2 linked regions of the Bradyrhizobium diazoefficiens genome follow. The protein of the gene in region 2 interacts with the protein of the main gene of each other region in a pairwise test. Links are inferred from orthologs where the notes say so. Each region holds a gene or a part of one and is shown on either strand. Other genes may lie near its edges.

The links.
Region 1: the proteins of ptsN (region 2) and JJB99_RS09755 interact in binary tests that used the Escherichia coli proteins (3 or more experiments, as listed by UniProt). The link is inferred for Bradyrhizobium diazoefficiens from one-to-one orthologs.

The regions. Positions count from the first base shown.
Region 1 is NZ_CP067100.1:2,051,135-2,058,511, reverse strand. Bases 1,810-5,100 are described here. They hold JJB99_RS09755 (sensor histidine kinase), read right to left. Parts: upstream 4,731-5,100; coding sequence 2,010-4,730; downstream 1,810-2,009. Other genes in these bases: JJB99_RS09750 (K(+)-transporting ATPase subunit C), read right to left, coding at 4,771-5,100; JJB99_RS09760 (response regulator), read right to left, coding at 1,810-2,013. In the rest of the region: ligD (DNA ligase D), read right to left, coding at 1-211; JJB99_RS09765 (Ku protein), read left to right, coding at 328-1,206; more of JJB99_RS09760, read right to left, coding at 1,324-1,809; more of JJB99_RS09750, read right to left, coding at 5,101-5,376; potassium-transporting ATPase subunit KdpB, read right to left, coding at 5,490-7,377. UniProt on the Escherichia coli protein: Member of the two-component regulatory system KdpD/KdpE involved in the regulation of the kdp operon. KdpD may function as a membrane-associated protein kinase that phosphorylates KdpE in response to environmental signals.
Region 2 is NZ_CP067100.1:107,872-114,775, forward strand. The notes cover bases 2,579-5,396. They hold ptsN (PTS IIA-like nitrogen regulatory protein PtsN), read right to left. Parts: upstream 4,310-5,396; coding sequence 3,848-4,309; downstream 2,579-3,847. Other genes in these bases: JJB99_RS00475 (Hsp20 family protein), read left to right, coding at 2,579-2,890; JJB99_RS00480 (DUF1150 family protein), read left to right, coding at 2,941-3,213; JJB99_RS00485 (GNAT family N-acetyltransferase), read left to right, coding at 3,351-3,818; hpf (ribosome hibernation-promoting factor, HPF/YfiA family), read right to left, coding at 4,520-5,131; rpoN (RNA polymerase factor sigma-54), read right to left, coding at 5,306-5,396. Outside these bases: sn-glycerol-3-phosphate ABC transporter permease UgpA, read left to right, coding at 1-251; sn-glycerol-3-phosphate ABC transporter permease UgpE, read left to right, coding at 251-1,099; JJB99_RS00470 (sn-glycerol-3-phosphate import ATP-binding protein UgpC), read left to right, coding at 1,106-2,191; more of JJB99_RS00475, read left to right, coding at 2,465-2,578; more of rpoN, read right to left, coding at 5,397-6,904. UniProt on the Escherichia coli protein: Seems to have a role in regulating nitrogen assimilation.

The sequences.
Region 1 (7,377 bases), 1.9 Mb from region 2 along the record:
CGTGGGGATCGAGCGAGGGCCCCTTCGTCACCGCCCAAGACTTGAAGACGCCGTCGAATTCGAGCCTGAGGTCGTAGTGCAGCCGCGTTGCGTCATGCTTCTGGATCACGAAACGTCGCTGTTCGGACGGCGCCACTGCTGCCTTGCCCGACGGCTCCGGCGTCTTCTCGAAGTCACGCTTCTTTCGGTAAGTGGAGAGTTTTTGCAGCACGACCAGTCCCGCTTCTCTTTCGGCATTCAGCCTATCACGGCAAAAGTCCCGCCCGGAACCAAAACCCCACCGGGCGGTTGGGGTTCCAAAACGCCTTGGAATCACTGGAGAATGGAATGGCCCCGCGCGCCTATTGGAAGGGAACGTTGAAGCTGTCACTGGTCAGCTGCCCGGTCGTGCTCTACCCGGCGACGACGGCGGCCGAGAAGACGCGATTTCACCTGATCAACCGCGAAACAGGCAATCGGCTCAAGCAGCAGATGGTGGATTCCGAGACCGGCGACGTCGTCGAGAGCGACCAGAAGGGCCGCGGCTACGAGCTGCGCAAGGGAAAATACGTCGAGATCGAACCGGAGGAACTCGAAGCCGTCCAGATCGAGAGCAACCACACCATCGACATCGAGAGCTTCGTGCCGAGCGAGGAGATCGACCAGCGCTATCTCAACCATCCCTATTACATCGCGCCCGACGGCAAGGCGGCGGTCGACGCCTTTGCGGTGATCCGCGACGCCATGAAGGACCAGGATCGCGTGGCGCTCGCCAAGATCGTGCTGACCAACCGCGAGCACATCATCGCGATCGAGCCGCTCGGCAAGGGCCTGCTCGGCACTACGCTACGCTTTCCCTACGAGCTGCGCGACGAGACCGAGTTCTTTGACGATATCAAGAGTCCGAAGATCACGAAGGACATGGTCGAGCTCGCCGGCCACATCCTGCACACCAAGGCCGCACATTTCGACCCCAGCAAATTCAAGGACGACTACGAGACCGCGCTGAAGGCGCTGGTGAAGCGGAAGGCCAGCGGCAAGACTATCGAGCTGCCGGCGCGGGAGGAGCGGCCGAGCAACGTCGTCAGCTTGATGGATGCGCTGAAGCAGAGCCTCAAGGGCGGAAAGAAGACCGCGGCGAAATCCCACGCGCGGCGCGCGACCGGGCGACGGCAAGCCGCGAAGAAGGCACACCGCTCGACGGCGCGGCATCGCAAGGCAGGCTAGCGAGCGCCGTCATTCCGGGGGCGCGTCGAAGAGGCGAACCTCAGGTGCGCAATTGCGCACCGGGGATTCTCGATGTTCCGGGTTCGATGCTTCGCATCGCCCCGGAACGACGGCTAATCAATCCCCCACCTTAAGCCGGTACCCGATCCCCGTCTCGGTCAGCACATATTGCGGGCGCTCCGGATCGGCTTCGATCTTCTGGCGGAGCTGGCGAACGTAAACGCGCAGATATTGCGCATCGGTCAATTCGTCCCAGAGCGCCTTGAGCAGGAAGCGATGGGTCAGCACCTTGCCGGCGTGCTGGACCAGCACGCGCAGCAAATCGTACTCCTTCGGCGACAATTTGATGTCGCGCTCGCCAACCTTGACGATACGGCGGACGAGATCGACGGAGAGATCGCCGGCGCGGAACACCGGGCGCTCGCCCTGAACCTGGAGCTGGTGCCGCAGCGCGGCGCGCAGGCGCGCCAAGAGTTCGTCCATGCCGAAGGGCTTCGTGAGGTAATCGTCGGCGCCGAGATCGAGCGCCTGCACCTTGCCGGCCTCGTCGCCGCGGCTCGACAGCACCACGATCGGCACGCCCTCGTTGCGGGCACGGATGGTACGCAGTAGCTCGTGGCCCTGGATGTCGGGCAGGCCGAGATCGAGGATGATCAACGCCGGCTCCTCGGCAAGCTTCTCCAGCGCGATCTTGCCGTTCGACGCGTCGAGGATCTCGTAGCCCTGCGTCGAGAGCCCCAACCGCAGTAATTTGCGGATCGGCGGCTCGTCGTCGATGACCAGAACTTTGATCGGGGCGGCACTCATGCGGCGGTGTCCAATGCGGAGGTCTGTGCCGGAACGGGCAGACGGATGATGAGCACGGCGCCGCTGCGGTCGCTGCGGCTGGCAGCCGAGACCGTGCCGCCCATCGCTTCGACGAAGCCGCGGGAGATAGCAAGCCCGAGCCCGGTGCCGGGCCGGACATGGTCGCCCTTGTGCACCCGATAGAACTTGTCGAACACGCTCTCGAGCTCATCGGGCGGAATGCCGGCGCCTTCGTCGGCGATCTCCAGCACCACCTGATCCCGCTCGCGCCGGCTGCGGATCGAGATCGTGGTGTCGGCGGGTGAATATTTTGCGGCGTTGTCGAGCAGATTGAACAGCACCTGCTCGAACAACACGGCGTCGAGCTGGAGCATCGGCAGGTCGGCGGCCAACACCAGCTCCATCTTGTGGGCGGTCAGGATCTTGCTCGCGCGCCTGAGCGCGCTGCCGACGATCTCGCCGAGATCATGCAGCGCCGTGTTGGGCACGATGGCGCCGGATTCGAGCTTGGTCATGTCGAGCAGATTGGCGATAAAACGGTTGAGCCGCTCGGATTCGTCGATCACGGTGGCGAGCAGATCGTGCTTCTCGGTGTCGGACAACGCACCGGCGAGATCGCGCATGGTCGAGGCCGCACCCAACACCGAGGCGAGGGGCGTCTTCAGGTCGTGCGAGATCGAGGTGAGCAGCGCCGCGCGCAGCCGCTCGGATTCGATGGTGCGCTTGACGCGGTCCATGTCCTCGACCAACAGCACGCGCTCGATCGCGAGCGCGCCCTGGTCGACCAGCGCGTCGAGCAGCCGGCGCTGGTCCGGCGTCAGCAGCGGGCCGGTGCGGTCATTGTCGATCCCGATGACGCCGATCGGGCCGCGCCCCGTGCGCATCGGCAGGAACAGCCGCTTGGCGCCCGGCAAGGTGTCCGAGCCGCGGCCGGCCGGGCGATCGTTGCTCCAGGCCCAGTTTGCCGCGGCAAGGTCGGCCTGGTCGAGCTGGTCCTCCGGCGGATAGCCCGATTTCACCGTGAGCAGGCCGTCGTCCGGCAGCAGCAGCACGACGCGCACCCTCAGCATCAGCGCAATCTGATAGGCCGACGCCCACAACACGTCGTCGAGGGTAGCGGTGCCGGCGAGCTTGCGGCTGAACGCATAGAGCTGCTCGGTGGTCCTGATGCGGCCGATCGCAGTGTCGGCCTGCGTGCGCACGCGCGCCGCGACATTCGAGACAATCATCGCCACTGCCATGAACAGGACGAAGGCGGCGACATTGGTCGGATCAGTGATCGTGAAGGTGTAAATCGGCGGCAGGAAGAAGAAGTTGTAGGACAGCGAGGCAGCGACCGTCGCAAGCAGCGACGGCCACAGGCCGTAACGGACGGCGACAGCTACCACCGCCGTCAGCAGCACGAGATCCACGTTCTCGATGCCGAATCTCGGCTGAATCAGCTCGGCGGCGCCGAGGCCGACCAGAACGATGCCGAGCGCCTTGAGATAAGGCAGCGGATCGAACGGCTCGGATCGGGCGGCGGTCTGCACCGACGTCTTCGCGGGCTCTCCGGACAGCTCATCGCCGGGGATGACGTGAACGCTGATATTGCCGGCACGGCGAACCAGATCGTGCACGACGGATCCGCGCGTCATCTCGAACCAGCGCGAGCGCGTCGACTTGCCGATCACGATCTGGGTGACGTTATTGCCCTGCGCGAAATTGATCACGTCGTCCGCGATGCGGCGGCCGACGGCGGGAATCGTCAGCGCTTCACCGCCGAGCGATTCCGCGAGCCGCAGGGTATCGGCGAGCCGGTCGCGCTCCTCGTCCGAGAGCTGGAGCGAGCGGCGCGTCTCGATCGAGATCGCGGTGAACGGCGCATGCAGCCGGTCGGCCAGCCGCTTGGTGTAGCGAACAAGGCCAGCTGCGCGCGGATCCTCGCTGACGCAGACCAGGATGCGCTCGCCCGCGGCCCAGGGACCGGGAATCGCGTTCGCCTGCATGTGGGTGAGCAGCTGCTCGTCGACCCGCTCGGCCGTGCGCCGCAGCGCCAGCTCGCGCAGGGCGGTCAGATTGCCCGGCGAGAAATAATGCTCCAGCGCCCGCTCGGCCTGCTTGGGGACGTAGACCTTGCCTTCCTTGAGCCTCTGGATCAGATCGTCGGGCGTGAGGTCGATCAGCTCGATGGCCTCGGCGCGATCGAAAATCGAGTCCGGCACCGTCTCGCGCACCCGCACATGGGTGATCTGGGCGACGATGTCGTTGAGGCTCTCGATGTGCTGGATATTGACAGCGGTGTAGACGTCGATGCCGTGGGAGAGCAGCTCCTCGACGTCGAGATAACGCTTGGGATGGCGGCTGCCGGCCGTATTGGTGTGGGCGAGCTCGTCGACCACCGCGATCTGCGGCCGCCGCGCGATCACAGCGTCGAGGTCCATCTCCTCGATGATCTGGCCGCGATGGTCGAGCCTCTTGCGCGGTATTGCTTCGAGCCCATTCACCAGCGCCTCGGTTTCGGCGCGGCCATGGGTTTCCACGAAACCGACCACGACATCGATTCCGGCCTTGCGCCTGGCATGGGCGCTCTGCAGCATCTCATAGGTCTTGCCGACGCCGGGGGCGGCACCGACGAAGATCTTCAGCTTGCCGCTCGCGCTCTCCTCCCGGCGCGCGGCTTCCAGCAGCGCCTCGGGAGACGGACGTTGTTCGGGATCGCGGCGCTGTTGAACCATCAGGCCAATATAACCATCCGGGCGCAGCGAGCCTAGACCGCTACTTCGCGGCGGCGCGATCGAGTGCGAGGTTCAATGCCAGCACGTTAACCCGCGGTTCGCCAAGCAGTCCAAGCAGACGGCCCTGGGTGTTGGAAGCCACGAGCTGCTTGACCCGATCGTCCGACAGATTCCGCGCCTTGGCCACCCGCGGCACCTGAAATTCCGCCGCTTCCAACGAGATGTCCGGGTCGAGGCCGCTAGCCGAGGTCGTAACCAGGTCGACGGGCACGGCGGCGCTCGGATTTTCCGCCTTCAGCTTGTTCACGTCCCCCTTCAGCCGGTCGGCCAGCGCCTTGCTGGTCGGGCCGAGATTGGAGCCGCCGGAGTTGGCGGCGTTGTAGGGCGCGGACACCGTCTTGGTCGGATCATTCGGGTCGGGCGCCAAGGTCGCCGAGGGGCGGCCGTGGAAGTATCGCTGGGTTTTGAACTCCTGCCCGATCAGGGCGGAGCCGATCACCCTGCCGTCCTTCTCGATCAGGCTGCCTTGCGCTTTGGCGGGAAAGATCGCGCCGGCGATGGCGGTCATCACGAGCGGATAGGCCAGGCCCGTGATGGCCGTGAGGACCAGCAAGAGGACGATGGCGGGGCGGATTTCTCTGAGCATGTGTTTCTCCAATTTCTCCCGTCATTGCGAGGAGCGAAGCGACGAAGCAATATCCAGGCTGCTAATCGCGGAGACATTCCTGGATTGCCTCGCTTCGCTCGCAATGACCGGCGTTAGGCGAGATGCAGGGCAACGACGACGAGGTCGATCGCCTTGATACCGATGAAGGGAATGACGATGCCGCCGAGCCCGTAGATCAGGAGGTTGCGGCGGAGCAACGCGCCGGCCCCGACCGCGCGGTAGGCAACACCCTTCAGCGCCAGCGGGATCAGCGCGATGATGATCAGCGCATTGAAGATGATCGCCGACAGGATGGCACTCTGCGGGCTCGACAGGTTCATGACGTTGAGCACGTTGAGCTGCGGATAGAACGCCACGAACATCGCCGGGATGATCGCAAAATATTTCGCGACGTCGTTGGCGATCGAGAAGGTCGTCAGCGCACCGCGCGTCATCAGCAGCTGCTTGCCGATCTCGACCACCTCGATCAGCTTGGTCGGGTTGGAATCGAGGTCGACCATGTTGCCGGCTTCGCGCGCGGCCTGGGTGCCGGTGTTCATGGCGACACCGACGTCGGCCTGGGCGAGCGCCGGCGCGTCGTTGGTGCCGTCGCCGCACATGGCAACGAGCTTGCCCTTGGCCTGCTCCTCGCGGATCAGCTTGAGCTTGTCCTCGGGGGTTGCCTGCGCCAAGAAGTCGTCGACGCCGGCTTCCGCTGCGATCGCCGCGGCGGTCATCGGGTTGTCGCCGGTGATCATGACGGTGCGGATGCCCATGCGGCGCAGCTCGGTAAAGCGCTCGCGGATGCCGCCCTTGACGATGTCCTTGAGCTGGATGACGCCGAGCAGCTTGCCGTCCTTGGCGACCGCCAGCGGCGTGCCGCCGGCTTTCGCAATCTCGTCGGCAATGGTCTGGATCTCGCGGCCGATCTCGGGCAGCCCAGCGGGCTGGATGGCGCGCGCCGTATTGCCGGAGGCAATGGCCAGCGGCGCGCCGCCCCCGACATAGTTCAGCATGGCATCGACCGCCCCCTTGCGCACCGACGAGCCGCCGGCATCGACGCCGCTCATGCGGGTCTGAGCCGTGAACGGGATGAAGGTGGCCCCCAACTCGGCCATGTCGCGGCCGCGGATGCCGTATTTCTCTTTCGCCAGCACGACGATGGAACGGCCTTCCGGAGTCTCGTCGGCGAGCGAGGCGAGCTGGGCTGCGTCCGCCAGTTCCTGCTCGGTGACGCCGCGCACGGGGCGGAACGCCGTTGCCTGCCGGTTGCCGAGGGTGATGGTGCCGGTCTTGTCGAGCAGCAGCGTGTCGACGTCGCCGGCGGCCTCGACTGCACGTCCGGACATCGCGAGCACGTTGAAGCGCACCAGGCGGTCCATGCCGGCGATGCCGATCGCCGATAACAGCGCGCCGATCGTGGTCGGGATCAAGGTCACGAACAGGGCGACCAGCACGATCACCGAGATCGAGCCGCCGGCATAGGCCGCATAGCTCGGAATAGTAACGGTGGCGAACACGAAGATGATGGTGAGGCCGGCCAAGAGGATGTTGAGCGCGATCTCGTTCGGCGTCTTTGCGCGCTCGGCGCCTTCAACCAGCTTGATCATGCGGTCGATGAAGGTCGAGCCCTGGGCGGCCGTGATGCGCACGCGGATCCAATCGGACAGCACCTGCGTGCCGCCGGTCACGGCGGAACGGTCGCCGCCGGATTCGCGGATCACGGGCGCGGATTCGCCGGTGATGGCGGCTTCGTTGACAGAAGCCACACCCTCGATCACCTCGCCGTCGGAGGGGATGGTGTCGCCGGCCTCGACCAGCACGATGTCGCCGACCTTCAGGCTGGTGCCTGGCACGAGGTTGAACGCCTGGCCGCCGCCCGTCAAAAGCTTGGCCTGGCTTTCGGTGCGGGTCTTGCGCAGCGAGTCCGCCTGCGCCTTGCCGCGGCCTTCGGCCAGCGCTTCGGCGAAGTTGGCGAACAGCACCGTGAACCAGAGCCAG
Region 2 (6,904 bases):
CGCCGACCATCTTCTTCCTGCTGGTGGTCAACATCGTCTACGCCTTCTTCGACACCTTCGGCATCATCGACACCATGACCCGCGGCGGGCCCGGCACATCGACCGTGACGCTGGTCTACAAGGTCTATTCGGACGGCCTGCTCGGCGGCAATCTCGGCAGTTCGGCGGCGCAATCGGTGATCCTGATGATCATGGTCATCGTGCTCACGGGCATCCAGTTCCGCTTCGTCGAACGCAAGGTGACCTACTGATGGTCGAGGAAGAGGGTATCAGGCGCTACATCGCTCACGCCATCCTCTGGATCGGGATCGCGATCGTCGCGTTCCCGGTCTACATCGCCATCGTCGCCTCGACCCAGGACAACGCGCTGATCGCCAACGGCCAGATGTCGCTGCTGCCGGGCGGTCATTTCTTCGAGGTCTACTACCAGACCATCTTCGTCGGCACGAGCGGCTCGACCCGCGAGCCGGTCGGCAACATGATGCTGAACTCGCTGGTGATGGCGCTGGCGATCGCGATCGGCAAGATCGCGATCTCGATCATCTCGGCCTATGCGATCGTGTATTTCCGCTTTCCATTCCGGATGCCGATCTTCTGGATCATCTTCATCACGCTGATGCTGCCGGTCGAGGTGCGCATCTATCCGACCTACAAGATCGTCGCCGATCTGCACATGCTCGACAGCTATGCCGGCCTGTCGCTGCCGCTGATCGCGTCGGCCACCGCGACGCTGTTATTCCGCCAGTTCTTCATGACGGTGCCGGATGAATTGCTGGAGGCCTCGCGCATCGATGGCGCCGGCCCCTTGCGCTTCTTCTGGGATACGTTGCTGCCGCTGTCGCGCACCAACATGGCGGCGCTGTTCGTGATCCTGTTCATCCTCGGCTGGAATCAATATCTCTGGCCGCTGCTGATCACCACGCGCGACGACATGCAGACCATCCAGGTCGGCATCCGCAAGATGATCACCACCACCGATGCGCTGACCGAATGGCCGATCGTGATGGCCACGGCCGTGCTGGCGATGCTGCCGCCGGTGTTCGTCGTCGTCGCGATGCAGAAATTGTTCGTGCGCGGCCTGGTCGAGACAGAGAAGTAGAGAGTTATGGCTAACGTCACCCTGCGCAACGTCCGCAAGACCTATACCGGCGGCTTCGAGGCCATCAAGGGCGTCGACGTCGATGTCGGCGACGGCCAGTTCTGCGTGCTGGTCGGCCCCTCCGGTTGCGGCAAGTCCACGCTGCTGCGCATGGTCGCAGGGCTCGAGACCGTCACCGGCGGCGAGATCGACATCGGCGGCAAGGTCGTCAACCAGGTCGAGCCTGCCGACCGCGACATCGCGATGGTGTTCCAGAACTACGCGCTCTATCCACATATGAGCGTCTACAACAACATGGCCTACGGCCTGCGCAACCGCGGCATGAAAGAGGCCGAGGTCAAGACCCGCGTCGAGGAGGCCGCCCGCGTGCTCGAGCTCTCGCCGATGCTGGAGCGCAAGCCGCGCCAGCTCTCGGGCGGTCAGCGCCAGCGCGTCGCCATGGGCCGCGCCATCGTGCGCCAGCCCAAAGTGTTCCTGTTCGACGAGCCGCTGTCGAACCTGGATGCCAAGCTGCGCATCGCGATGCGGGTCGAGATCCGCAAATTGCAGCGCCGGCTCAATACGACCTCGATCTACGTCACCCACGACCAGCTGGAAGCAATGACGCTCGCCGACATTCTCGTCGTGATGAATGGCGGCCAGGTCGAGCAAGTCGGCAATCCGCTTGCGATCTACGAGAAGCCGGCAACCACCTTCGTCGCCTCCTTCATCGGCGCTCCGCCGATGAACCTGATGTCGACACGTCCCGACGAGATCAAGTCGCAGCTCGGCGGCAGCGCTGTTGAGGCCGGCATCCTCGGCATCCGCCCGGAAGATTTTGTCATCACCGACGAGACGCCGGCCGGCGGCGTCGCGCTGCCCCTGACGGTCGAAGCCATAGAGCGCGTCGGCGCGGAAACCTTTGTCTACGGCTCGCGCGCGCAGGACGAGCAGCGCATCGCCGCCACGCCGGGCGAGCTGCCGCCCGGCGAGGTCATTGTGCGGATTCCCGGCACTGAAGCTCCCGCTATCGGCGAGACTATCCGGGTCGCGGCGGTGCGAGCGAAGCTGCACCTTTTCAGTGGTGACGGCCGGGCGCGGATCGAGGCCTGAGCGGTTCCGAGGGGCCGACCGACAAGAAGTCCGAAAACAACCCCATGCACAGTAGAACTGCGCTTGTTTTCGTTGAAGAAATGACGCCGCAATTCGGCATGCCCTGACTTGTCCCGCCACGACGATCCGGCAGCATCTGGGGCCAGCATGGCCCATCCACAGCTCCCCGCTACGTCCTTGAACCGACAGGGGGATATGACCATATTGCTGACCAAGGGGCGCCGTTCGGGCCCTGAAATGTCAAAGTCGCTTTCTGCGAGGACTTTGTAAACTATGTCTCGTGTTCCCACCCTTTCCAGTCCGTTCCTGCTGGGCTTCGATGAGATCGAGCGCGTGCTCGATCGCGTCGTCAAAGGCGCCGACGGTTATCCTCCCTACAATATCGAGAGGTGTGACCGCACGGATGGCCAGCCCGAGCGGTTGCGCATCACGCTGGCGGTCGCCGGATTCACCCGCGACCAACTCGATGTAACCATTGAGGAAAACCAGCTCGTCATTCGCGGGCGGCAGCAGGACGACAAGACCCGGCAATACATCCATCGCGGCATCGCCGCGCGCCACTTCCAGCGCACCTTCGTGCTGGCGGAAGGGATGCTGGTGCTGGGTGCGGATCTGAAAAACGGGTTGTTATCGATTGATCTGGCCCGGCCGGAACCGGAGAGGATCGTTAAGACAATCGCTATCAATGAGCACGAATAATGGAACGAGTAGCGGACTCGACCGCTTAGTTCGAGAGAGGAGTCGAGACCATGAGTGAAGGTCACGTTGCGTTCGAATACGAAGCCAAGAACGTCTCGCCCGAGACGCTGGCAACCCTCGGCGAAGGTCACATCGCGTATGTGAAGCAGATCCGCTCCGAGGACGTGCCGGGCCTGTTTCCCGAAGCCCCGAAAATCGCGCCGGGCCTCAAGCTGTTCGCGCTCCACTCTGCCGACGGCACGCCGATCATGCTGACCGACAGCCGCGAAGCCGCGATCGCCAACGCCTGGAGCAACGAGCTGCAAGCGGTGAGCGTGCACTAAGCGCGCGCGTCGCGCGACGAACAGAGATTCAAGCGGGCATGCCTTCGTGAAGGCGTGCCCGTTTTGCTTTCGCAACTCATCGTTGCTAGACGATCGCGATGAACAAGCTTGATCCCATCCTGCTTTCCCACTCAGACATGTCGCGCGGCGAGCCTCTCATGGAAGCTGTGCTCGCACTTAACAACAGCCACGCGCAGGAGCTTTCATGGCTTGAACTTGAGCGGCTGCGGAATCTCGTCGAACAGGCCTTCTACGCCAGAAGGATCGGAAATCTCGATGCATTCCTGATCGCGCTCGATCAGGACGGACAATACGACAGCCCGAACTTCCTGTGGTTCCGGTCGCGCTATGCCCGCTTCGTCTACATCGACCGGATTGCCGTCGCGCATTCTGCGCGCGGGAGAGGATGCGCTCGACGTCTCTACTCCGACCTGCTCGATCGCGCCGCGCAGGCAGGCCACGACCGCATTGTCTGCGAGGTCAATCGGGAGCCGCCGAACCCGGCCTCGGACGCTTTTCACGAGATGCTGGGGTTCATTGAAATCGGCAGCGCAACCATCCACAATGGCAGCAAGACGGTGCGCTATCTTTCGCGCACCCTCTAAGACGCGCTCAGAGAAAGCAGATCGGTCGCTTACGCCGCCGTCGCCGGCGGCAGGGCCAGCACCGAATAGATCGCCTGGGCATCGCGCGAGGCGCGGAGCTTCTTGGCGATGTCCTGGTCGCGCAGGAGGCGGGCGATGCGGGCGAGCGCCTTGAGGTGATCGGCGCCGGCGCCTTCGGGGGCGAGCAGCAGGAAGACGAGATCGACCGGCTGGCCGTCCATCGCCTCGAAATCGATCGGACGATCGAGGCGTGCGAACAGGCCGAAGATCTTTTCCAGCTTGGGCAGCTTGCCGTGGGGGATGGCGACGCCATAGCCGACTGCGGTGGTGCCGAGCTTCTCGCGCTGGAGCAGCACCTCGAATACGGAGCGTTCGTTCTGCCCGGTCAGCTCGGCGGCCCTGGCCGCGAGCTCCTGCAAGGCCTGCTTCTTGCTGTTGACCTTCAATGCCGGGAGAATCGCCTCGGGTGCGACCAGATCGGTAATCGGCATGGAAGGTTTCCGAGGTGAATTAAACCGTCAGGTTCCGAATTGGCCAGCTTGATAGACCAAGCTAGCCGGCGTCAATAACATGAAGCAGGAGGCGCACTTAGCCCGTTCCTGATGTGGGGCGCTTCTACTCCAACGCAATCCCGGTGCCAACTCCTGCGTGCGGCTATGCCCCGGTCATTGTTAAGGGCCGCGGTTTGTACGGGGCCGCGGCTAGCCTCCCGCCTTGCCGTCGGCCTTGCCGCTCGGCGGGTCGATCCAGCCGACATTGCCGTCGGCGCGGCGGTAGATGATGTTCACCCGGCCGCTGGAGCCATGCTGGAACACCAGACAGGGCGCCCCCGTGAGGTCGAGTTCCATGACGGCTTCGCTGACCGAAAGCTGCTTCAGCGAGGTGGTGGCCTCGGCGATGATCACGGGGTTGTAGCCGGTGACTTCATCGTCGTCCTCGCCCTCGCCAGGGGCCTCCAGCACGTAAGCCGTGGCATCGAGGGCGGCCAGCGCCGCAGAGGCGACATGGGCCTTGCGGGCGGAACGATCCTTGAGCCGGCTCTTGTAGCGCTTGAGCCGCTTCTCGATCATCAGGAGCGCCTGGTCGGCGCTGGCATAGGCGTCCGGCGCGTTCGAATCGGCCTCCAGCGTAATGCCGGAATCGAGATGCAGCGCACAGTCGGTGCGAAAGCCGAAGCCGTCCTTGGACAGCGTGATGTGGCCGGAATAATTGCCGTCGAAATATTTGCGCAGGACCTCTTCAGTCCGGTCGGCAACGCGGCCGCGCAGGGCCTCGCCGACACTGACGCTCTTGCCCGAAATCCGAAGAGTCATGTGATGCCTCGCTTGGTTTGATTGCCCAAGATGCGATGACGCGTCATCGCATCTTAGGTCATTCCCTGCGCATGATCTTGCCGGAAAACCGCCGAACATTTTTCCGGATCATGCGCGTGCTTGGATCGGTCGCGACAGGGGAGGTGAGAGTAGCGCGATTTCGCACCAGCGCAATCAGGCCGGCTCGGTGTTGCGGGAGCGATCGGACAGTGCGGTGGAAAGGACGTTACCAAGAGCGCTCTGCTTGTCGCGGCGGCGTTGCACCGAGGACGGAATGCGCATGGCTTCGCGGTACTTCGCGACCGTGCGGCGGGCAATATCAATTCCCGAGGCGCGCAAGCGTTCCACGATGGTATCATCCGACAGGATCGCCGCGGGTTCTTCCGAATCGATCAGCTGCTTGATGTGGTGACGCACGGCTTCGGCGGAGTGCGCCTCGCCGCCGTCGGCCGAGGCGATCGACGCCGTGAAGAAATATTTCAACTCGAATGTGCCGCGATTTGTCGCCATGTATTTGTTGGCGGTGACGCGCGACACCGTGGATTCATGCATCTGGATGGCGTCGGCAACCGCCTTCAGATTCAGCGGCCGCAGATGGGCCACGCCATGGGTGAAGAAGCCGTCCTGCTGGCGCACGATCTCGGTCGCAACTTTCAGGATGGTGCGGGCGCGCTGGTCGAGCGCGCGCACCAGCCAGGTCGCGTTCTGCAATGCATCCGTGAAATAGGACTTGTCGCCGTCCTTGCCGATCTTTTTCGACAGCTCGGAGTAATAGGTCTGGTTCACCAGCACGCGCGGCAAGGTGTCGCTGTTGAGCTCGACATGCCAGCCGCCGTCCGGACCCGGGCGGACATAGACGTCGGGCACCATGGTCTGCAAACGGGCCGAGCCGAACTTCATGCCGGGCTTGGGATTGAGCCGGCGGATCTCGCCGATCATGTCGGCGATGTCCTCGTCGTCGACGCCGCAGAGCTTGCGCAGGCTCACGATGTCGCGCTTGGCGAGGAGATCGAGATGCTCGACCAGGGCCTGCATCGCGGGATCGTAGCGGTCGAGCTCGCGCAGCTGGATCGCCAGGCATTCGCTCAAATTGCGCGCGCAGACGCCGGGCGGATCGAATTTTTGCAGCACGGCAAGGACGTCCTCGACATCCTCTTGCGTTGCGCCAAGCCGCTCGGCGGCCTGGCCGAGATCGGGCGGCAGATAGCCGGCTTCGTCGACGAGGTCGATCAGGTATTGCCCGATCATGCGCTGCGCCGCGCCGGTGAAGGCCACCGAGAGCTGCTCGGCGAGATGATCGCCGAGCGTCATCTCCGCGGCGACGAAAGCCTCGAGATTGTAGTCCTCGTCGGAGGAAGCACCGCCGCCCCATTCGGTGTAGGTGGTCGGCGCGACGTCCTGGGCGTTGCGCGCGGCGGTCTCGGCCGGCTCCTCGGAGAAGACGTTGTCGAGGCCCGTGTCGAGGGTCTGCTCGATCTCGGCGCGGGTGCCGAGATCCTTGCTCATCCATTCTTCCTGGCCGGGCTCGAAGGCCTCGCCGCTGCCGCCAAAGCCGTCACTATCGCCATGACCATCGCCATGTTCATCGCCATGATCATCGCTTTGGCTGCCCGAATTCTCGTCATCATGGTCGCTGAACTGGCCGCCCTCGGCCGGAGCTTCGCCGCCGGAGGCCTCGTCATTGGCCCGCTCCAGCAGGGGATTACGCTCGAGTTCCTCCTCCACGAAGGTCGTGAGATCGAGATTGGACAATTGCAGCAGCTTGATCGCCTG